2 regions of the Neomicrococcus lactis genome follow, and region 2 is predicted to be linked to the other one. Evidence: predicted binding sites of a transcription regulator. Region 2 holds the regulator's gene; the other holds the start of a gene.
What was found. The regulator LexA, encoded in region 2, represses DNA repair genes until DNA is damaged. The targets are predictions, from matches to a motif close to TCGAACANNTGTTCGA.

Region 1 (11,303 bases), 780 kb from region 2:
AGGCCGAGGTCGTGGGTGATGAGCAGGACCGAGGTTCCAAGCTCTTTGGTCATGGACTGGATCTGGTCGAGGATGGTCTGCTGAACCGTCACGTCAAGCGCGGACGTGGGTTCGTCGGCAATGAGTAAGCGCGGGTTGCATGCCAGGCCAATCGCGATGAGCGCACGCTGGCGCAGACCGCCGGAAAGTTCGTGAGGGTACTGGTCCGCACGCTTCTCAGGGTTCGGGATACCGGCCGAACGCAGGGTTTCGAAGACCTTTTCCTTGACGTTTTTCGGGGTCGCAAGTTTGTGGACCAAGAGCGTTTCGGCGATCTGGCTGCCGATCTTCGTGACCGGATTCAGGTTGGACATGGGGTCCTGCGGGACCATGCCGATGTCGCGGCCACGAATGGCACGCATCTTGGCCTCAGGGAGCGAAGTGAGCTCTTGACCGTCGAGAGTGATCGAGCCGCCAGTGATGCGACCTGAGCCGGCGAGTAAGCCAATGGCCGCCATCGCTGTTGTCGACTTACCGGATCCTGATTCGCCGACGATTGCTACCGTCTGACCCTTCTTCACCGTCAGGGACGCGCCCTGGACAGCTTTCACTTCGCCGTAAGTCGTCGAGAAACTCACGTCGAGGTCGCGGATCTCAAGCAACGTTGGGGCTTGAAGAGCCGAGTCGTTGGATCCGTAGGAATCGTGCGAAAAATGATTGGACGACTGGGTCATTCGTCCATTCTGCCTGAAAATTCATTTGTTCGTGACGTAGCTCACCCGGCGAGTGTCCTGCGACTTACGCGACTTACGCGATCTACGCGATGAGCTCCGCTGTAGCTCCGGCGATGGCGGCCTCTTCGTTGGTCGGCGCCACCAGGATGGTGATGGCGGAGTCCTCAGTGGAGATGCGGCGAACCTCGGGGGAGCGGATGGCGTTCAGTTCGGGATCGAGCTTCGCGCCGAGTACCTCAAGCGGCTTGCACACGCGCTCGCGGAAGACGATCGAGTTTTCACCAATGCCTGCAGTGAAGACGATGGCCTGAGCGCCGCCGACGGCCACGTGGTATCCAGCGATGTACTTGGAGAGTCGGTAGGCGGCTGCCGTCAGGGCGAGCTCGGCTTGCTCGTCGCCCTGCCCTACGCGATCAGTCACGGCGCGCATGTCTGAGTCCCCAGCCAGCGCCAACAGTCCCGACTTCTTATTGAGGAGAGTGTCCATTTCCTCGGCCGTGAACTCTTCGCGCATGATGAGCTGCGTGACGATCGACGCGTCGAGGTCGCCCGAACGAGTGCCCATGACCAAGCCTTCGAGCGGTGTGTAGCCCATGGACGTATCAACGGAAACGCCGCCCTTGATGGCAGTCACGGAGGCGCCGTTGCCGAGATGGCAGATGACGGCGTTGAAGTTCTCTCGTTCCACGTCCAGGTAGTCCGCGGCCAGACCGGTCACGAGGTCGTGGCTAGTGCCGTGGAAGCCGTAGCGTCGGACGCCGAACTTCGAGTACAGCTCGTCGGGAACTGCGTAACGCCAGACGTGCTCGGGAAGCGTGCGGTGGAAAGCGGTGTCGAATACTGCGACCTGCGGCAGGTTGGGCCACTTCGCGGTGATCGCGCGGATGCCCAAGACGGCTGCCGGGTTGTGCAGTGGTGCCAGCGGCGCAAGACGTTCGATGGCACGAGTGATCTCGTTGTTGATGAGCACCGGCTCGGAGAAGCGCTCGCCGCCATGCACTACGCGGTGACCCACGCCTTCGATCTCGCGATCGCCCAAGACTTCCTCGATGCTTGCCGCAACGATGTCTAGCGCTTGTCCGTGATCCTTGATCTCGGAAATGCCGATGCGCTCAATGAGGTCGGACGTCAGCACTTCTTCAGTCTCTGTGTCCCGCACCTGGTACTTCAGCGACGATGAGCCTGAGTTGATGACCAGAATGAGCATTAGGACTCCTGAGCTTGGATCGCCGTGATGGCTACGGTGTTGACGATGTCTTCGACGGTGCAACCGCGCGAGAGGTCGTTGACGGCCTTGTTGAGGCCCTGCAAGATCGGACCCACGGCCACAGCGCCAGCGGATTGCTGCACTGCTTTATACGTGTTGTTACCGGTATTGAGGTCCGGGAAGATAAACACGGTGGCTTGTCCCGCAACGGAAGAACCGGGCAACTTCGAGGCGCCGATGGACGCATCCACAGCGGCGTCGTACTGGATAGGACCATCCACGGCCAAGTCAGGAACCAACTCGCGAACTAGCTCCGTGGCCTGGCGGACGTCATCCACGGCACCGCCGGAACCGGAGGTACCCGTGGAGTAGGAGAGCATCGCGACGCGAGGCTCCACGCCGAACTGCTGCGCGGTCTGCGCGGAGGCTACGGCGATGTCGGCAAGCTGCTCGGCGTTCGGCTCCGGGTTCACGGCGCAGTCGCCGTAGACCAGCACGCGATCCGCGAGGAGCATGAGGAACACCGAGGACACGATTTTCACGCCGGGTCGGGTCTTGATGAACTCGAGCGACGGGCGAATGGTGTTGGCGGTGGTGTGAGCGGCGCCGGAAACCATGCCGTCCACGAGGCCCTTGTGAACCATCATGGTGCCGAAGTAGGAACGCTCCACCATGCGCTCGCGGGCCTGCTCAATGGTGATGCCCTTGTGAGCACGCAGTTTGGTGTATTCCTGCGCGAAGTCCTCTAGGTATTCGCTCTTGGCCGGATCGATGATCTCGATGCCGGACAGATCAAAACCGTGCTGGTTGGAGAGTTCGCGAACCTCCTTGAGATCGCCCAAAATGACGAGCTCGCAAATGCCGCGGCGGTGAATGATTTCCGCGGCTTCGAGGATGCGGACGTCCTCGCCTTCCGGGAGAACAATGCGGCGCTGCGCCGTGCGTGCTCGCTCAATCAGGCCATGCAGGAAACGCAGGGGAGTCATGGTGGTAGGCGCCGGCAAATGCATGCGCTCCAGCAGCTCTGCTTCGTCGATGGATTTGTACCACTGGCCCAACGCCGCGGCGATCTTGCGTGGCTGGCCGCTCGAGAGCTCGCCGCGCACTTCCCACACCTTGTGGGCGCTCGTGTAGGTGTCGTCGGGGGAAGTGAAGACGGGGAACGGGGCCTCGGCGAGCAACGGCAAGACAGTATCTTCAACCGGACGCGGACCGGTGAGCAGAACACCTGAGGTCGTGGGGAAGGTTGGCGTGCGAGAAGTCGCGATCGCCGTCGTCAAAATATCTGAACGGTCCGCCGGGGTGATGATGAAGGACTCATCCACCAAGCGTTCCAAGAAGTAGCCCACGTTCATGGCGGCTACCAGGACGTGCTTGACCTCGCGGTCCAGCATCGGGGTTCCGGCGATGAGCTGCGCGCCCAGTGCGGAGGTGATTTCGCCGACCGTGGGGTTCACGATCTCTTCGATTTCCGGGATCACGTAGACCTTGCGGTTGTGAAGACCGGGACGCGCTTTGCTCTGAAGCTCAGTAGCCTCAGCGGCGTTCGCGCGGTTCACGATCATGGACAGCAGCGAGACCTTCTCGTCGTAGAAGGACGAGCGCGCTACGTCAATAGCGTCCACTGCTTCGTCGACGGTGAGACCGTGTGCGTTCACGACGCCCACGACGTGGCAACCGAGGTGGTTGGCGAGACGCGCGTTGAGGTCGAACTCCACGGCGAAATCGTGGCCGGTGAGGTCCGTGCCTTCGACAATCACGATGTCGCACTCGGCAGCGATGGATTCGAAGACTTCCACGGAGCGCGAGTAGATCTCTTCCGTTTGACCGGACACGATGAGCTCGCGGCTTGCGGTACGAGTTAGGCCTGCGCGGGCGCGGCTTGCAGGAAGTTCAAAAGCGGAAGCCACCATCCGAACGATCGGATCGTCCGCGACGTCCGCGGCTTCAGTAATAGGACGGAAGAAGCCGATGCGATCCGCATGACGGTGCAAGAGATCCGCCAACCCTAGGGAAATTAGAGACTTGCCGGAAGAGGAAGTTGTTGCACTGATATAAATCCCGCGAGCCATGCGAATCCTTACTGAATGGATTGAGTCCTGAATTGGCTCAAGACGGTGCAGGAATCAATTCAGAACGGATCAACTCCTGCGCAGTCTGAGTTAGACGATATTCGGGAAGCGCTTCTTAGCGGTTGCGCGTTCCTCCTTTATCTTCCCACTCCAGCGATTCCAATTCGACTCGCTGATGTCCAGATTTAGGAATCCACACGTTGTATGCGATGGTCAACAGCACGAGCCAGAGGACGCCCACGATCAAAGCGGTGCGGCCGCTTGGGGTGAATGCAAGAATCACCATGACCAAAGCCATGAACGCGAGGGTGATGTAGGTCAAGGTTGGCCACATCGGGAAGTGGAAGGCGCTTGGCTCGTCGCCATTTGCCTTCATTTCCAGACGCATGCGGTGGTGTGCCACGAGAATCATGACCCAGGTGGTGACGGTCGCGAAGGTTGCGATGGATGCCACTACCAAGAACAAGGCGTCCGGAATCAACAGGTAGGCAAACAGGCCAAGGATCATGACAGCCCCGATGATGAAAACGGGGAACAGCGGAATGCCATCGCGGTTGGTGTGCAAGAACGACCGTGGCGCCTGTCCCTGTTCTGCCAAGCCGTACATCGTGCGAGTTCCGGCATAGAAGATTGCGTTCATCGCGGAAAGCGCGGCGGTGAGTACCACAGCATTCATGACGTGCTCAGCGGCTGGAAGGCCCAGCTGACCGAATACCTGCACAAACGGCGAACCTTCTGCACCGATCTGGTTCCACGGGATCAAGCAGAGCATGACACCGATGGACAGAACGTAGAACACCAAGATTCGGAAAGGAACGGTGTTTACGGCTTTCGGAATTGCCTTCTCTGGGTTCTCGGCTTCACCAGCGGTCATACCGAGTGATTCCGTGCCGCCGAAGGAGAAGACCACAATGCCGAGGCTCATGATGATGCCCCAAGCGCCAAGCGGTGCAAAGCCACCGTGATCAACAAGGTTCATCACACCGGTTTGGTGTCCGCCAACGCTGATTCCAAAGATAATCAAGTACAAGCCACCAATAATTAGGGCCACAATTGCCGTGATCTTGATGGAAGTGAACCAGAATTCAAGCTCACCAAAAACGCTCACGCGCAGAAGGTTCAGTGCGCCAATGATGAGCATCGCAGCCACCATCCACACCCATCCGGGCGTATCTGGGTACCAGAAACCCATGTATTTGCTGACCGCGGTCATATCCGCGATGGCCACAATCATCATTTCGAACGCGAAGGTCCAGCCAGTGATGAAGCCCCAGTAAGGGCCAATAAAGCGGTCTGCGTAGTTCGCGAAGGAACCAGCAACCGGGTGCCGCACGGCCATTTCGCCGAGCGCGCGCATCACGGCCCACACGGCGAGGCCAGCGATGATGTAGGAGATTAGAACCGCGGGGCCGGCTGCCTGAATGGTTTCCGATGAACCATAAAAAAGGCCCGTACCGATAGCGGTTCCGAGGGCAATGAATCGAATATGGCGAAGCTTGAGGCGCCGTTGAAGGTGGTCTTCGGATGTTGGGGTAGTCATGGGCCCGATTTCCGTGCCGGCCGTCTTTGGCAAGCACTGATGATAAGCGAATCATAGGTGCTCTTGGGGTTGTCCCATGAGCCGTAGCGATTTTTCCACTAAGTTGTCGCGTACGCCACTTTTCGCCAAGAAAGTGCCATGCTGAAGGCATGATTGTTGCCTTTTCTGTTGCCCCTAGCACCTCAGATGCCGCCGGTTCCGTGCACGATGCCGTCGCCGCTGCGGTTCGCGTTGTTCGCGAATCCGGCCTCCCCAACCGCACCTCGAGCATGTTTACCGAAATCGAAGGCGAATGGGACGAGGTTATGGACGTCGTCAAACGAGCCACGGAGGCGGTAGGCCAGTTCTCCGGCCGCGTTTCCCTGGTACTCAAAGCGGACATCCGCCCCGGCCACACCGGGGAACTCGACGGCAAGATTGAGCGACTCGAGCGCGCGCTCGCAGATAGCGAGAATTCCTAACCCCTCAGACGGAATTACGACGCCGCAACTCAGCTCTCTGCCCGAGCTGCGGTTGAGTGCCACTGAGCATTGTCTGATTCGAACTCTAGTGGCGTCTGATTTCTGGCCCAACGCTGTTGCTTAGCGTTGGGCCCTTCTATTTGGTTTTCAAGGCAACATGAACTTCGCACTCACACTGGTTGCGGTGTGCGGGTTGTTGTCGCGGGCAGGATGGACCCCATTCGGCGGCCCTCTTCGTGCGCACGGAAGCGTTGCTTGTGCGCGGGATACGACTCCTCGGTTGCTGTGGTTTTCCGGACAAATCTCTTGGTGATGCGGCTAGTTCAATTCGTGGCGGGGCTCATCGTCAGCCGTGCCTGTATCTGCGCTTTGGCCGGCGTCAGCTCCGACCAGTTCGGGGTGGAAGTGGTAGTTGCGTCGTGGTTTCTGATCGGGGTCGACGGCTTTCGGCGGAACCCAATAGGGCACACCTCTACTCATGTCGATCTTCCATGGGGTGTCATGCACTAACTTGTGGTGGAAGTGGCAGACGAGGACACCGTTTTCGATGGTGGTTGGTCCGCCTTTACTCCATTCCTGGACATGGTGGGCTTCGCAACCATCCGCCGGAACAGTGCAGCCAGGTGCCGAACACCCAAGATCCCTCGCGTAGAGAATCTTCCGCTGCTCCGTCGTGAAGAGTCTTTGCGGTGCGCCGACGTCGAGGACTCGTCCTTCACCATTCAGAACTATTGGCAAAAGATCCGCGTTGCAAGCGATCCGTCGAATCAAGCCTGGATCGATCGGTCCGACCTGCGCCGAGTGTGATTGGAACGTCTTGTGCGAAGCAATCCGACCCTGCAGCGTCTCCGAGTCGATCGTCACCATGACCTGCGGACGTAAGCCACCATTCTGTGGCAGCTTGTTCGTGGACAGCCCGGCTTGAATGGTTCGCATGAGCCCATCGGCAAGCTTCTGTGGACGCGTGCGGGTGTCTTTCAGTTCCTTCGCGACGGCATCTTCGTTTGATGGGCTCGAAACGGCGTCGTCGAAGAGCGTTTCGGATGCCGTGCCCGATCCACCGTTGCCGCCATTGGTGGTCTTGATGCGTGGATTCGCTTCGAACGAGGAGCCCGCGACGAGGGTCGCCCACTGCTCATCATCAAGATAAAACTCGCCATGGTTCAACCCGTACTTCCGGCCAATCAGGTGGAGTCCTTGAAACTGTTTAGCCAGTTCCGAGGTTGGCTGCACGTTCTTGGTGTTGAGGCGGTTCAACCAGTTCTTACCCACGGTCGTCACCAGAGCTGCTCCGCCTTGATGCTGGGCCTGGACGAGGGCTGCTTCCATGTCCCGCCGCACCTGAGCTGTATCTGAGTCAGGTGTGGCATTAGCGAGGACTGTAGCCTTATCAAGCTCACGAATCATGGTTGACGCCACGGACAGGCTGGTGCCACCACTGTTGAATAGCTCGGCTACGGCCGGATACTTCGGAGCAACTTCCTGACCATATTCGTCCGTGCCGGATAGGAGCGCATCGGCCAGGGCCACGCGTCGTCGGATCTCGGACTTCGTCACGCCAAGCCGCTCAGCCAAACGCTCTTCGGGGGTTTTCGTGCGCAATCGCGTACCCACACCAGCAGCTTCAGCGTCCTGCACCGCACGAACAAACGCCGCAGCGGCATGAACCTGAAATCGCGTGAGAAACCGGGATATGGCCTCGACAGCGTCGGCATAATCAGCCCACTGGTCATCGCTGAGTCGGGTCAGCTGGGTGTCACTGAGGGAGTCGAACTCAGTCCGCAATGAGTCTGAGTGGGTGAGCATTCGTTGGAGTAGTGGCGTGGTGGTCATGCGATCAGCCCCCGTAGGCTCCGGATCGAATCGATAACTCCATCCTATCGAAGATACAAACGAAGCACCATGAAATACGCTAATTTGTGGATAAGTATTTTTCCTTCACCCACAGTTATAGATGAGATGTTCGGTTATCCACAGTGTGTGCAGAAGCAGGGCTCCGCCGTCGTAATTTAGGTACGGAATCCGTCCATAAAGCGATATGATGAAGTCATCATGTCACTAACTGATCACTCCCGTCCGCTTTACGAAGTGAAGGCCGGACTATTCAAGGGTTTGTCCCATCCACTTCGCATCAGAATCCTCGAACTGCTGGCCGACGGCGAGGAACATACCGTCGCTGAACTGCAGGCTGACACGGCGCTTGAGGCGTCGCACTTGTCACAGCATCTTGCGGTCATTCGCCGCTACCAACTGGTGACGTCGCAACGCCGCGCCAACCATGTCTACTACCGCCTCGCCTACCCGCAAGTGGCGAATATTTTGCAGCTTGCACGAGAACTGCTCGAGCAGATCCTCGATGATTCGTCCGAACAACGGGAACACGTTGCTCAACTGCCGGCCGTCAGCCAGCACGGAAGCCAGGTCAGCTAAATGGATACGAGAACTTCTCTCTTCCCCTCAAAGTCGGACTATGCGCTGGTCAAGCGCACCTGGCGCGGCGATCTCCTCGCGGGCATCACGGTGGGCATCGTTGCCCTACCGCTCGCCTTGGGATTCGGTATCTCCTCAGGCGCTGGCGCTGAAGCTGGCCTGATTACCGCGATCGTCGCGGGCATCATCGCAGCGGTCTTCGGCGGTTCCAATGTTCAGGTCTCCGGACCCACCGGGGCCATGGTGGTGGTGCTCGCGCCGATCGTTGCCTCGCATGGCGTCCCCGCCGTAATCCTCGTGACGCTCATGGCCGGCATCATTGTGGTGGCTGCCGGATTCCTGCGCCTCGGTAAGGCCGTCTCCTTCATCCCGTGGCCGGTGATCGAGGGCTTCACGCTCGGCATTGGCGTCATCATCTTCTTGCAGCAGATTCCCGCACTGACGGGTCCCGGCGGAAACCTCACGGGTCATACGAACGTGGCCGTGTCCGCGTTCTTGAGCCTCATTCATGCGGATCCGGTCTACCTCATGTGGGCCGTGGCCGCCGTGCTGATTGTGGTGGCTTGCATGGTGGGCCTTCCGCGCTTGCACAAGGCGATCCCGGGTTCGCTCGTTGCTGTGATCGTGGTCAGTCTTCTCGCAGTCCTCATACCTAACCCTCTTGCGAATATCGGCGCCCTCCCCAGCACCTTCCCCGCGCCGACCGTTCCCGCACTGAATTGGGAACTCACCCAGTCTTTGATGGTTCCGGCGGTTGCCGTCGCGGCGCTGGCGGCGATCGAGTCACTCTTGTCCGCACGCGTTGCCGCTTCCATGGCGGACACTGGACCTTACGATCCTGACCGCGAACTCGTGGGCCAAGGCCTCGCGTCAATCGGTGCGGGCCTCTTCGGTGGCATGCCGGCAACCGGCGCCATCGCCCGCACCGCAGTGAACGTAAGAAGCGGCGGACGCACCCGCGTTGCCGCAGTGTTCCACGCGGTAGTCCTGTTGCTGATTGTCACGCTGTTTGCTCAGCCGGTGGGATTCATCCCGCTGGCCGCCCTCTCTGGCGTCCTCATGGTCACGGCCGCTCGCATGGTGAACGTCGCGATCGCAGGTTCCATTCTGCGTTCCACTCGCGCGGACGCCCTCGCCTTCGTCGTCACGGCGATCGTGACGGTCTCCTTTGACCTCATCGTTGCCGTCGTCGTGGGCATGCTGCTCGCGGGCGTCTTCGCTATCCGCAGCTATGCTTCGGCGGCCGGCGTGCACCGCGAAGATCATCTTCCCGGCGACGCCGAGCCTGGCGACGAACGCATCGCGCTGATCGTGATCGACGGACCGCTCTTCTTTGGTAGTGCTGACCGCGTTCTGGACGAGATCGTGAAGACCAAGGACGTTTCCGTGGTGATCCTGCGCTTGTCCCGCCTCGACACCGTGGACGCCACCGGCGCCAACAGCCTCGTAGAAATTGTGCAGCGACTCGAAGCGCGCGGAATCACCGTGATCATCAAGGGCCTGCGCGAGCAACACCTTGAGCTGTTCACTCGCATCGGCGTGATCTCGGCCCTGCGGCACGAAAACCACTTGGTAGCCGACCTCGATGCGGCAATCGTGCACGCACGCAGCCACATTTGCCGGGAAATCGCCAAGATCGCCTAGGCCTAGTTCAGCAATCCCACATAAAGACAACGAAGGACGCTTCGAGCCAACGCTCGCGGCGTCCTTCCTTGATTGCGACGACGATGCCCCGGTTAGGCGATTGGCCCAGCTAGGAGAGGCCCTCGGAAGGCGCCCCCAAGAACGGATTCGGCCCTTCGCCCACCAAGAACGGTTGCGCCAAACTGACTGCATCACGAATGGCGCGAACCACGGCCGCCACGGCAGGCTGCTGCAGATTCTCAGGCCGCACTACCAGCCAATACGTCAGCCGCTGCCGAGTCGAGGGCAGCAGCCGCACCAAATCAGCATGCTCCGCCGCCATGAACACCGGCAAGAACCCAATACCCGCACTGGCCCGCGTGGCATACACGTGCACAAAAACGTTCGTGGACGTCACGGAATCCCGCATACCCGGAAGGATCTTGCGCGGCGTATCCAGGTCATCCACTTGTAGCATCGAATCAATGAAATAGACCAGCGGCGACCGCAAGACTTCCTCCAAGGACGTCGGCGCCTTATTGGCAGCAACCCACTCTCGAGAAGCAAACAGCCCCAGCTCGTACTCGCCGAGCTCAATCACTTCGGCCCGCTGTACCTGCGGCTCGCCCACCACAATTTCCATGTCCAAGCCCGTGCGGATTTGGGAAGCACGGCGCGTAGTCGCCACAATCTCTACGTTGAGATCCGGGTTAGTTTCGCGCAGCTTGGCCACCGCGGGAGCAATGATGTACGCACTGATGCCGTCCGTCGCGGACAAGCGGACCACTCCGGAAATGCCGCGGCTGGTTTGCGTCTCACTCGTCAACGCCGAGACAGCAGAAGCCACCGAATCCGCGGCCACCACGGCCCGGCGTCCCAAGTCAGTGAGCCGCCAGCCGCTCGAGGTCCGCACTAGAACGTGGGCTCCCAAGGACTTCTCGAGCGCCGTGATCCGCCGGGACACCGTGGTGTGGTTCAAACCCAATTCGTGCGCGGCCTCAGAAAAATAGCCGGTCTTCGCGACGGCGCGCAGCACCAACAAGTCATCAGCGTTGGGAGAGCCGCCAGGGGACTCAAAACCCGGATCTACAGGGGACAACGCAATGCCACCGCCTCTCAAGCAGCACGAAGAACAGCACGAAAATGTGCAAAATTCACTTCACGCCGACCACTCTATCTGCAAAATTGCAGGTATCGCGTGCAGTGTTGCTCATTGCCGTGCGCAAATATACAGGGCATAGTTTTCGTGATCACTTT
Region 2 (11,303 bases):
TAAGGTCTGTTGGTAATCAGGTGGTGTAGGTCAGTGCCCACGCTGCGGCAAGCGCTGCGATAGCCAGTACGACGGCGGTGATGATCCAGGAGATGTGAGCCTTTTGCTGTTTCAGCGACCACGCTCCACCGAGGAGAATTCCACCCAGAGCCATGAGAACGATTGACCACATTAGAGCGTCTCCAGCCAGTTCTTCAGGAGTTGAGCTCCGGCGTCGCCCGACTTCTCAGGGTGGAACTGCACAGCGCTCAGAGGGCCGTTTTCAACACCAGCGATGAATCGGCTCTCTCCGTGCTGAGACCACGTGACAGCCGGCGGCTTCATGCGTGGCTGAGCAACAGAGAAGTTCCATTCCTGCACCGCGTACGAGTGGACGAAGTAGAAGCGCTCGTTTTCGACGCCCTTGAAGAGCTGAGAGTCGGCCGGAGGCTCGACGGTGTTCCACCCCATATGAGGGACAACGTCTGCCTTGAGAAGTTCAACCGTTCCCGGCCACTCCCCCATACCTGGCGTTCGAACGCCGTGCTCCACGCCTTCTTCGAACAAGATCTGGTGTCCCACGCAGATGCCCATCACGGGACGGTTGCCGGCAACGCGGCGACCAATCCACTTCAGCGCACCAACGCTCTTGAGAGCATCCATGACGGCTGCGAACGCGCCCACGCCGGGAACCAAGAGTCCCTGAGCGTTGAGGACATCATCGGCATCGCGGCTGAGCTTGACCTCGGCGCCGACGTGCTCGAGCGCGCGGACGGCAGAGCGCACATTTCCGGAACCGTAATCAAGAACGGTCACCGTTGGCTTGGACATCTTAGAGCGCACCCTTCGTGGACGGAATGGCGTTGCCAATGCGTGGATCCAACTCAGCGGCCTGACGCAATGCGCGAGCAAATGCCTTGAACTGAGCCTCCACGATGTGGTGCGGGTCGCGGCCGGCGATCACGGTGATGTGCATGCAAATGCCAGCGTGCAAAGCGATCGATTCAAAAATGTGACGGGTCAGCGATCCGGTGAAGTGTCCGCCGATGAGGTGGTATTCCTGGCCAGCAGGCTCTCCCGAGTGAACAATGAATGGACGTCCCGAAATATCCACGACGGCGTTGGCCAGCGCCTCATCCAAAGGAACCGTTGCTTCACCGAAGCGACGGATACCGGCCTTGTTGCCCAGTGCCGACTTCAAGACCTCGCCCAGCGTGATGGCAATGTCTTCTACCGTGTGGTGAACGTCGATGTGAGTGTCGCCAGTCGCCTTGACCGTGAGGTCAATCAGGGAATGCTTCGAGAGCGCCGTGAGCATGTGGTCGTAGAAAGGCACGGACGTATCGATGTTGGACTGTCCGGTGCCATCAAGGTTCAACTCAACGACGACGCTGGATTCGCTCGTGGTGCGTTCCATACGGGCGCTGCGGCCACTCAACAATTCGGCAGACATGGATTCCTTTGGTTGGTTCGGTCTGGCGACCGATGGTTCTCGCGCTCTAATACTTCTGGCGTCGACAGCTATGGCTATTCTATCGGCGCCTCTTCTATCTCAGTTGCGCCGTCTAGTTCTCGCAAAAACGGAGAGTTGCCTAGCCGGGGCTAGCTCTTGGCTGACTCGTTCAAGATCTCTTCGAGGCTGGTCAAGAACGCGGTGGTTTCCGCTTCCGTACCGGCCGTAACGCGAAGATGGCCGGGAATGCCCACATCGCGAATTAAGACTCCACGGTTCAGAAGCTCTTGCCACACGTGGGCTGGATCTTCAAGGCCTCCGAAGAAGACGAAGTTTGAATCACTCGATGCCGGGTGCAGCCCCATGCGCTTGAGCTCATCAACGATTCGGTCACGCTGCATCTTGATGTCTTCGACGTTCGCCAAGAGAGCATCAACGTGCTTGAGGGCTGCGTTGGCGGTCGCCTGAGTGACAGCAGAGAGGTGATACGGCAAGCGAACCAAGCGCATTGCGTCGGCGACGGCTGGAGCAGCTGCCATGTAGCCGAGGCGTGCGCCGGCCAAAGCGAAAGCCTTACTCATGGTGCGGGAAACGATCAATCGTTCGCGACCTTCGAGCAAAGTGAGCGCCGACTGCGTGCCCACCTGAGAGAACTCAGCGTAGGCCTCATCAACAATCACCATGGCGTTCGAGGCGGCTCCGGCCTCGTAGACAGCCTCAATGACGTCGAGTCCCAGGGCGGTTCCTGTCGGGTTGTTCGGGGAGCACAGGAACACCACGTTGGGCTGAGCCTCAGTAACCTGGGCCGCGGCAGATTCGGCGGTGAGCTCGAAATCGTCAGCGCGGAAACCTTTGATGTACTCGGTGTCCGTTCCGGCTGCCAACAGCGGGTACATCGAGTAGGTGGGAGGGAAACCCATGGCACTACGGCCCGGGCCACCAAATGCTTGGAGAATGTGTTGCAGGACCTCGTTGGATCCGTTGCCAGCCCAGATGTCGGCTGCAGTGAGATTGTGGCCCAAATACTGGGCAAGACGTTCGCGCAGTTCGGTGAACTCGCGGTCCGGGTAACGGTTGAGTCCGGCTGCGGCCTCGCGAACGTCGGCGGCAATCGTGTCACGAACAACGTCCGGAAGCGGATGAGTATTTTCGTTGACGTTCAGCATGTTGACGACATCAAGCTGAGGCGCGCCATACGGCTTAAGGCCTCGCAAATTGTCGCGAAGAGGAAGTTGGGCAAAAGGATCCATCGGCTGACTCACCCGTCAATTCTAGGCAACGGTCTTGGTACGCCGGAATTGGAAGACGTCATATCTGGACTTCCAGCCCGTGATTTCAGTCGCTAATAGCGTCAGTCCAGCCGCGAAGCTGCCTGCGCCTGGACTAAATCGCTAGATCCTGATGGGTGAAATCGTTATGGGTGAACAGGAACAAAAATCTCTTGGCCGGCCTTGAGGTGCTTGCCGTCGATGGAGTTCAGTTCTTGAATCTGCTCGATCGTGGTGCGTGGATCCTGATTAGGAGATACGGACTTGGCGATGCTCCACATGGAGTCACCTTCCATGACAGTCACCTTGACGGCCTCGACCGTCGAAGGAGCGTCCGTTCCTGCGAAGACGGGCGTGGTGAACATTCCAACGAAGGTCAGAACAGCCGCAGCCAACAGCATGAGCGGAAGGCCGATCAAGACGAGACGGCCACGACGCGTGAGGTGCAAGTGCCGCTGGGATGCGCGAGGAGCGCGACGGGCATTCGAAGATCCTGCGAATGACGAACGGCTAGCGGTCACCTGGAATGGAGACGAAATTGCGGCGATAGTCATTGTTCTTCCTTTCATCCCTTCGAACACTTTGGCGAGTGATGACCTTGTGTCGAAGACTGGTTCGAACTTCTTCGTATATTTGTAGCACGTATCTTCGAAGAATGTCGAGACACGCTCGAACAAATCTTTTATAGCTACCTTCAGATGCCGTAGGGTTGGTCTTACGAAATCCGATAGAACTAGTGTCCTGATCAGCTCTGACACTTAGAACTGAGGATGAGAGATCAGCAGCATCTCAAGGGGATATTCGCCGGGATTCGAAGAGTTGTTTGGCGATAAAGAGACGGGACCAGAACATGACACGACGGACCATGACCAAGATCCAGGAGCGCGCCAACGCGCACTTTCCTGGCCTATCCAGCCGACAGCTTCAGATCATTGATGTCATTCATCGGCTCATGGAAGAAAAGAGCTACCCGCCCACCATGCGAGAAATCGGAGACGCCTCCGGACTCGCATCTCTTTCGAGTGTCACGTATCAGTTGGCACAGCTCGAAGAGCGTGGAGTGCTCCGCCGCGACCCGAACCGCCCCCGTGCCATTGAGCTGCTAATCGATAAGGCTGAAGCCAAGAAGTGGGCGGCTGAGCAAAAGGCTCTCGCCAAGGAAGCGCCCGTCGCTGAGACGTCAGCCCCGCTGTCTGCTGCCGAAGAGAAGCTTGCCGCTTTGGCTCAGGACAACCTGGTTGAGGTTCCCCTCGTTGGCCGCATTGCGGCAGGTGGCCCGATTCTTGCCGAGCAGTCCGTGGAAGACACCATGCTCTTGCCACGCACTCTGACCGGCCAAGGCGAACTTTTCATGCTGAAGGTCGCTGGCGACTCGATGGTGGACGCAGCTATCGCTGACGGCGACTGGGTTGTAGTGCGTCGCCAGAATTCGGCGAACAACGGCGACATCGTGGCTGCATTGCTGGACGATGAAGCCACCGTCAAGACCTTCCGCCAGCGCGACGGTCACACTTGGCTCTTGCCCCAAAACACCAACTACGAACCGATCCTGGGCGATCACGCCACCATCATGGGTCGCGTCGTGTCAGTTCTCCGAGCGCTCTAGTCTTCTTCCCCAAAGTTCTGTCTCTGAGGACAGCGGCTGTTGCTAAGTTCTAGTTTCTAGTTCTTAGCGGCAGCCGCTAGTCGTTTAAGCACTCCGGTCACTACATCCGGATCCGTCGTTGACCACATCGGTGGAAGCGATGCCTTGATGAAGCCGCCATAGCGCCGACTCACCAACCGTGAGTCCAAAATCGCCACCACTCCCCGATCGTGAGATGAACGGATGAGTCGTCCTGCGCCCTGCGCAAGTTTGATGGCCGCGCTAGAGACGGAGACGTCCATGAATCCGCTGCCACCGCGACGGTCCACATCTTGCGAACGGGCCTTGATCAGCGGCTCGTCAGGTCGAGGGAACGGAATGCGGTCGATGATCACTAAACGGCATGAGGTTCCCGGAACGTCAACGCCTTGCCACAAGGACATGGTGCCGAAAAGACACGTCGCTTCGTTCTCCGAGAACTCTTCGACAAGGGCTTTCATGCTTGATTCGCCTTGGCACAAGATTTTGTAGTCCACGCGCTTGCGTAGTTCGGCCGCGGCTTCGTCGGCGGCGCGGCGCGAGGAGAACAGCGCCAACGTTCCACCCTCAGAGGCGTTGATGAGGCGCTCGATTTCGTCGTAGGTCCGCGGATTCACATCGCGCGTCGGCGCATCGAGATGCTTCGCGACATACAAGACGCCTTGTTTTGCGTAGTCGAACGGGCTTCCCACGTCGATTCCAGACCACGACGGCGCACCCTCGCCTCGCAACCCCAAGCTCCCGGCAGCGTTATCGAACGCAGCGCCGATCGCTAGAGTCGCGCTGGTGAGGACCACCGTGCGGTCCTCAAACAGTCCTTCGCGCAACTGAATACCAACAGACAGCGGGGCAACGTACAGAACCCCCGGCGAATCTTCCGCTGCGGTCTGATACCCACTACCGGGCACAAACTCGCGCGGACGAGCCGCCCAGACGACGTCGTACTGTGGGGACGCTTCCAACAAGCGTTCCGCTTGCTCAATGACATACAGGACCTGCGACTTTGCCATTTGCATGGCGCCATCCGCAGCGTTCGCGTCGATCTTGATATCCGAGGCGACCACGCGAGCGGCTTCACGAACCATCGTGAGCGCTTCGCGTTGCTCGTCCGTGACGCCACGAATCAGCAAGCCGTCCGAGACGTTGGAGACCGAAGCTTCAAACGCACGATTCGCGCGCTCCAAGGGTTCCACGATGACCTTCGCGTGCTTGCGGGCTGCACTCGCGGCAGCGGCGATCGTGGCGACAGACAGTGGCTTGGTCACCGAGTTGGTGACGCGGTCCTGCAGCTCATGGGCTTCGTCGATCACGACGGTGTCGAATTCGGGAAGGACCGCCAGACCTTCGAAAGCGGAGATCGCGAGCAACGCGTGGTTGGTCACCACGATGTCCGCTTCAGCTGCCTTCTTACGTGCAACTTCACTGAAGCAGGCTTCGGCGACTGGACACTTTTGCGCGCCGAGGCATTCAAGAGCGCTCACCGACACTTGCCGCCAGGCCCTGTCCGAGACGCCCGGAATCAGTTCGTCGCGATCGCCGGTGTCCGTGTTCTCAGCCCACTCTCGCAAGCGCACAATTTCCTGACCCAGCTGGCTGGTGGGTGAGGCCGCCTGATGAGGCGCGGCTGCGCCACCGTCCACCCACTCGAACAAAGCGTCGCCCGGTTCTTCCGGATAACCGCCTTCGAGCTTGTGCTGGCACACGTAGTTGGAGCGGCCCTTGAGCAGCACGGCGTCTACTTCGCGGGGAAGATCGGGTTCCAAGTGCTTAAGCAACCGCGGCAAGTCACGACCAACAATCTGGCTTTGGAGCGCCAACGTTGCCGTGGAAATGATAATGGGCTTCTCGGCGGTGAGCGAGTGATAAATCGAGGGCACGAGGTACCCCAAAGACTTTCCGGTTCCCGTTCCAGCCTGGACCAGCAAGTGACCGCCTTGTTCAAAGGACTCAATCACTTTGCGGGCCATCTCATGCTGGCCGGGACGTTCTTGACCGCCCATTTTGGAGACAGCAGTCTTCAACAATTCATCGACGCGCTCAGCGCCGTTCAGCTCCTCTTCATTCATGCCTGCGCGCCACCCGATTCATGCGGCACCACAAACTGCTCGAGATCCGCAGCCAGGTCCTCACGAACCTTGACCTTCATGTGCGTGCCTTCAGCCAAATGCTCCGTCGAGAGAATCTCAGCGGACTGCGAGTGCAGCTTGCTGACCAGATCTCCGCGATCGTAAGGAATCACCAAATCCAGTTCCACACCAGGGCGCGGGATGGACTCGGAAACCACCTGAAGCAGCTCGTCGATGCCATAACCCGTGCGGGCAGAGACCACGATGGTTCGTGGCTCGTGGTTCTTGATGCGTTCCAGCACGTATGGATCCGCGGCATCAGCCTTGTTGAGCACGATAATCTCAGGGATGTTCTGCGCGTCAATGTCCCGAAGAACCTCACGCACAGCCCGAATCTGTCCTTCAGGATCCGGGTGGGATCCGTCCACGACGTGCAGAATCAGGTCCGCGTCGCCGATTTCCTCGAGGGTAGACCGGAAAGCTTCCACGAGCTGGGTGGGCAACGAACGCACGAAACCGACGGTGTCCGTCAGCGTGTACTCGATGCCGTCTTCGGTCTGCGTCCGACGCACCGTGGGATCCAGGGTGGCAAAAAGCGCGTTCTCCACCAACACGCCAGCGTTGGTCAAGCGGTTGAGCACCGATGACTTTCCGGCGTTAGTGTATCCAGCGATCGCCACTGACGGTACGTCGTTTCGCTTACGGTTGGCACGCTTGGCTTCGCGAGCAGGCTTCATGCCAGCAATTTCGCGGCGCAGCTTCGCCATGCGGGTTCGAATACGACGGCGATCGAGCTCGATCTTGGTTTCACCAGGACCACGTGAGCCGATGCCGCCGCCGGCAGCACCTACTCGGCCACCAGCCTGACGAGACATGGAGTCACCCCAACCACGAAGACGTGGCAAGAGGTATTCCAGCTGTGCGAGCTCAACTTGAGCTCGACCTTCACGACTCTTAGCGTGCTGGGCGAAGATATCCAGGATCAGCGCGGTGCGGTCAATGACCTTCACTTTGACGATGTCTTCCAAGCTGCGTCGCTGGGACGGTGCCAGCTCCGAATCCACGATCACTGTGTCGGCGCCTTCGGCTGCCACGATTTCGCGCAGCTCTTGAGCCTTGCCCGAACCAATGAACGTGCTTGGATCTGGCTTCATTCGACGCTGGAGCACGCCGTCGAGCACCTCGGAGCCAGCCGTTTCAGCCAGCGCCGCAAGTTCGCGCAACGAGTTCTCAGCGTCTTCAACAGTGCCATCAGACCAAATACCGGCAAGCACCACGCGCTCGAGGCGCAACTGGCGGTATTCGACTTCGGTAACGTCTTCGAGTTCGGTGGACAGACCGGCAACACGGCGCAAAGCACGACGCTCTGCAAGATCTTGCTGATCGCCGTCCCACTCGGAGTGCTCGCGGTCTAGGTGTGACAGAGCCTGCGCACGGCCGCGAGACAACGCGGATCCGTGTGCACGGTCGTCGCCTTCCGCGGACGCACCCTCTAAGGCTTCGTGCGAAACCGGGGCTGCGTCGTCGTTCGCCAAAATGCGGTCAATGACCGCTTGGATGTCACGTTCTGAACGCTCTGCCGCTTCATTCGCGGCCTGAGAATCAGAATTCTGAGAAGAATTTTGGGAGGTCATGGGGTCCTTTGTGATGCTGCATTTCAGGATACCGGCGTGGGCGGCACGAGAGCCGTTGACAGCCCGGGAATGAATGAGAAATGCAGGGGTCTAAGAAAAATGTGTGGACAAGTTTTTGCAGGTCCAACGCCCGCGAGAAACCCGAGTGATGCGTGTTCGTTTATCAATGAGAACCACGCAAAACCGTGAGTTGTGCCCCGAAATGGAGCGGAAAGTGATGGCGCCGGATGCGGCGCACATGACTGCGGCGCCGCGCTAACCTACGAATCGGATGCGGATCAATACGCGCTGAGTCAAAATCATAGAGAAAATTCTATCACTGCCGTCCTAGACGCGTCCATTCATTCTGTTCGCTCTCAGCCCCTCTCTGCGGGGCGAAGTGGGCTAATCTGAAACAGCTATGAGTCAGGAACATTACTTCTCGGATCAACCGAACGCCCCGGAAAAACGCCGCACCATCACTGCCGATCTCGGTGGCGGTCATTCGGTTGCCGTGCAGACCTCGAACGCCATCTTCTCTCCGGGTGGAGTGGATAAGGGCACCGCGATCCTTCTCAAGCACGCACCTCAGCCGCCGTCCGACGGACATTTCCTGGACATTGGTTGCGGATGGGGTCCGCTGACGTTGCGCATGGCGTTCGAGTCTCCCTCGGCTACCGTCTTTGCGGTGGACGTCAATGAGCGTTCCCGAAAACTGACCGCTGACAATGCGGCGTCTTTGGGACTGACTTCGGTGAAGGTGTTTTCGCCGGAAGACTTGCCTGCTGACGAAACCTTCGACCTGATCTGGTCCAATCCCCCGATTCGTGTGGGCAAGGAAGTGCTTCACGCGATCTTGCTGCAGTGGCTCCCTCGACTGAGCGTCGGTGGAATCGCTTACCTGGTGGTGCAGAAGAACCTGGGATCCGATTCCTTGCAGCAGTGGATCGCGACGACGCTCGGGATGTCATTCACCGTGGATCGTCTGACGACAGACAAGGGATTCCGCATCATTTCCGTGCTCCGAAACGCGTAGCTTCACGCCCTTCAAGGGACGGCTATGCGCCCGCGATCACGCCGCGCGCGACGATCTGCGCAGGACCGCTGAGCTCAACGTGCTCGCGCCCGTCCGGCGACGGAATGAACTTCACCACGACGGTTCCACCGGGAACCTGAACGTTCCACTCATCGGCCTGATGCTGGTCCGGGCCATCGCCGGCAGCCCAGCGACGCGTTGCCACGACGGCAGCGCACGCGCCCGTGCCACAAGACTGCGTCTCCCCCACGCCACGCTCGTGAACACGCATGGAAATGTTGCCAACGCCGTCGGTCACAAGGGGCTCGGAAGGAACCACAAACTCGACGTTCGTGCCCTGCGGCGGGACCGGTCGCACGCTAGGGATATGTGTGAGATCAAGCTCTTTGAGTTCATCGTCATCCGCCAGCGCCACCACGGTGTGTGGGTTGCCCATAGAGACGCTCAGGGCCGGACGGTTCACATCCAGGCCACGCGTCTGCACGAGGGAGTCGATGGCTTTCTCTTGGGCTGCCTCCGGGAAGACGAATTCCCAGGGGCCCATGTCCACGGCGTAGCCGTTGTCCGTGCGGGCTACCTGCTTCACGCCGGCACGGGTACCAATGGTGAGTGCGTCGCCGTGTTCGAGCGTGACGTGGCCCTGAGCGATGAGGAAGTCGACGAAAACGCGGACTCCGTTGCCGCACATTTCCGCGATACTTCCGTCGCCATTGCGGTAATCCATGAACCATTCGGCGCGCTCGTCCGCTGACAAGATGGCTGCGCCTTCGGGGATGCTGTCAGAGCGCACGGCGCGGATCAACCCGTCGCCGCCAATTCCTTGGTGACGATCGCACAGCGCCGCGACGGCGGATACGCCGATCGTGATTTCTCCGCGCGGATCATCCACTAGCACAAAGTCGTTTCCGGTGCCGTGGCCTTTCGCGAAAGCGAGACCGGCGAGCTGGTTCAGTTCGTGCTGTGGAGCGGAAGTCATGAGCCCAAGTTTAGCCATGTCACCCGAGGGTCCGCTTTGAACCAGGTCACTTGACGACGTGCAAACTGCCGTGTCGCCACGATCGTGGACTCGATGGCGGCATCCACGCTCATCTCCCCGTCCAAAACCGAGAGGAACTGTTGGTAGCCAATCGCGCGACTCGCGGTCTTGCCGTCACGCAGGCCTTGCTTTCCCAGCCGCTCGACTTCGTCCAGAAGCCCAGCCTCGGCCATGCGGTGCACGCGCAGTGCCAGCCGTTCGTGCAGTGCCGCGCGGTCCATGTCGAGGCCAATCTGAACCGTGTCACGCAAGTATTCGCGCTGCGGCATGAACGAGGTGAATGGGCGTCCCGTCAGTTGGAAGACTTCAAGGGCACGAATGATGCGGCGTTCATCGCTCAGCCTGCTCGCTGATTCAGGATCCACCTGTGCCAGCTCGGCTTTCAGTACGTCTAGACCTTCGGCTGTCGCCCGGTCCTGCAGCGTGGCTCTGACCTCGGCGTTGGTGGGCGGGAATTCGAGATGGTCGATCGCCGCGCGCACATACAGCCCCGACCCACCCACCAGAATCGCCCGCTTGCCACGCGCAACAATGTCATCGATGGTCTCGCGCACTTGCGTTTGGAACGTCGCAACTGAGGCTTCTTCAGTGACGTCAAGAATGTCCAAAAGGTGATGCGGTAGCCCGCGCCGCTCGGCAACCGAAAGCTTCGCCGTGCCAATATCCATGCCGCGGTAGAACTGCATGGCATCCGTATTTACGATCTCGCCGTCAAATTGCTCGGCAAGATCCAGCGAAAGATCAGATTTCCCGGTACCGGTTGGACCCACAATGACGACGACGCAGCTCGGGTTGAGCGCGATGCGTTCAGTGAGTTCGGGCGTGAGTGCGGGACGCACGAGTCCTCCTTGCGGCGCTATTTGCGCACCGGGATGGTTGGAAGACCCAGCGACACCTTGACCGGTCCGCCGTCGGAGTTTGCAGAGCCAGTGGAAGGTACTCCACACGACGCAGCCTGCGCGCGATCCCATGCGTCGCCAGCACGCGTGCGGCGCAAGTGGTATTCGGCAGGGGTCGCAGGATCGGCGATGAGGTGGAACGGTGCGGCCTGCGTGATCTTGGTGGTGACCATGTCGCCAGGGCGTGGGATTTCGGCACCTTCTGGAACGCTGAAGTGCACCAAGCGCTGGTCCTGCGAGCGGCCGCTCAAGCGGTGCGTCTGTTCAGCCTTGCGGCCCTGGTTTTCGGTTACGAGGATCTCCACCTCGGTGCCCACCTGGCGCTGGTT

Region 1: a site for LexA is predicted at 7,945-7,960, ahead of BKA12_RS08995 (HNH endonuclease signature motif containing protein). Genes of this name have one in related genera too.

Annotation. Positions count from the first base shown of each region.
Region 1 is NZ_JACHBL010000001.1:1,991,581-2,002,883, reverse strand. Features, by position in the region: gene BKA12_RS09020 (ABC transporter ATP-binding protein) at 1-713, opposite strand, end outside; gene BKA12_RS09015 (acetate/propionate family kinase) at 796-1,920, opposite strand; gene pta (phosphate acetyltransferase) at 1,920-3,992, opposite strand; gene BKA12_RS09005 (amino acid permease) at 4,108-5,532, opposite strand; gene BKA12_RS09000 (thiamine-binding protein) at 5,682-5,993, shown strand; gene BKA12_RS08995 (HNH endonuclease signature motif containing protein) at 6,312-7,826, opposite strand; gene BKA12_RS08990 (ArsR/SmtB family transcription factor) at 8,046-8,423, shown strand; gene BKA12_RS08985 (SulP family inorganic anion transporter) at 8,424-10,067, shown strand; gene BKA12_RS08980 (LysR family transcriptional regulator) at 10,177-11,145, opposite strand.
Region 2 is NZ_JACHBL010000001.1:1,207,828-1,219,130, forward strand. Features, by position in the region: gene BKA12_RS05475 (hypothetical protein) at 17-172, opposite strand; gene hisH (imidazole glycerol phosphate synthase subunit HisH) at 172-810, opposite strand; gene hisB (imidazoleglycerol-phosphate dehydratase HisB) at 812-1,432, opposite strand; gene BKA12_RS05490 (histidinol-phosphate transaminase) at 1,582-2,682, opposite strand; gene BKA12_RS05495 (LysM peptidoglycan-binding domain-containing protein) at 2,847-3,254, opposite strand; gene lexA (transcriptional repressor LexA) at 3,551-4,306, shown strand; gene BKA12_RS05505 (ATP-dependent DNA helicase) at 4,363-6,390, opposite strand; gene hflX (GTPase HflX) at 6,387-8,024, opposite strand; gene BKA12_RS05515 (class I SAM-dependent methyltransferase) at 8,425-9,039, shown strand; gene dapF (diaminopimelate epimerase) at 9,062-10,015, opposite strand; gene miaA (tRNA (adenosine(37)-N6)-dimethylallyltransferase MiaA) at 10,012-10,914, opposite strand; gene miaB (tRNA (N6-isopentenyl adenosine(37)-C2)-methylthiotransferase MiaB) at 10,932-11,303, opposite strand, start outside.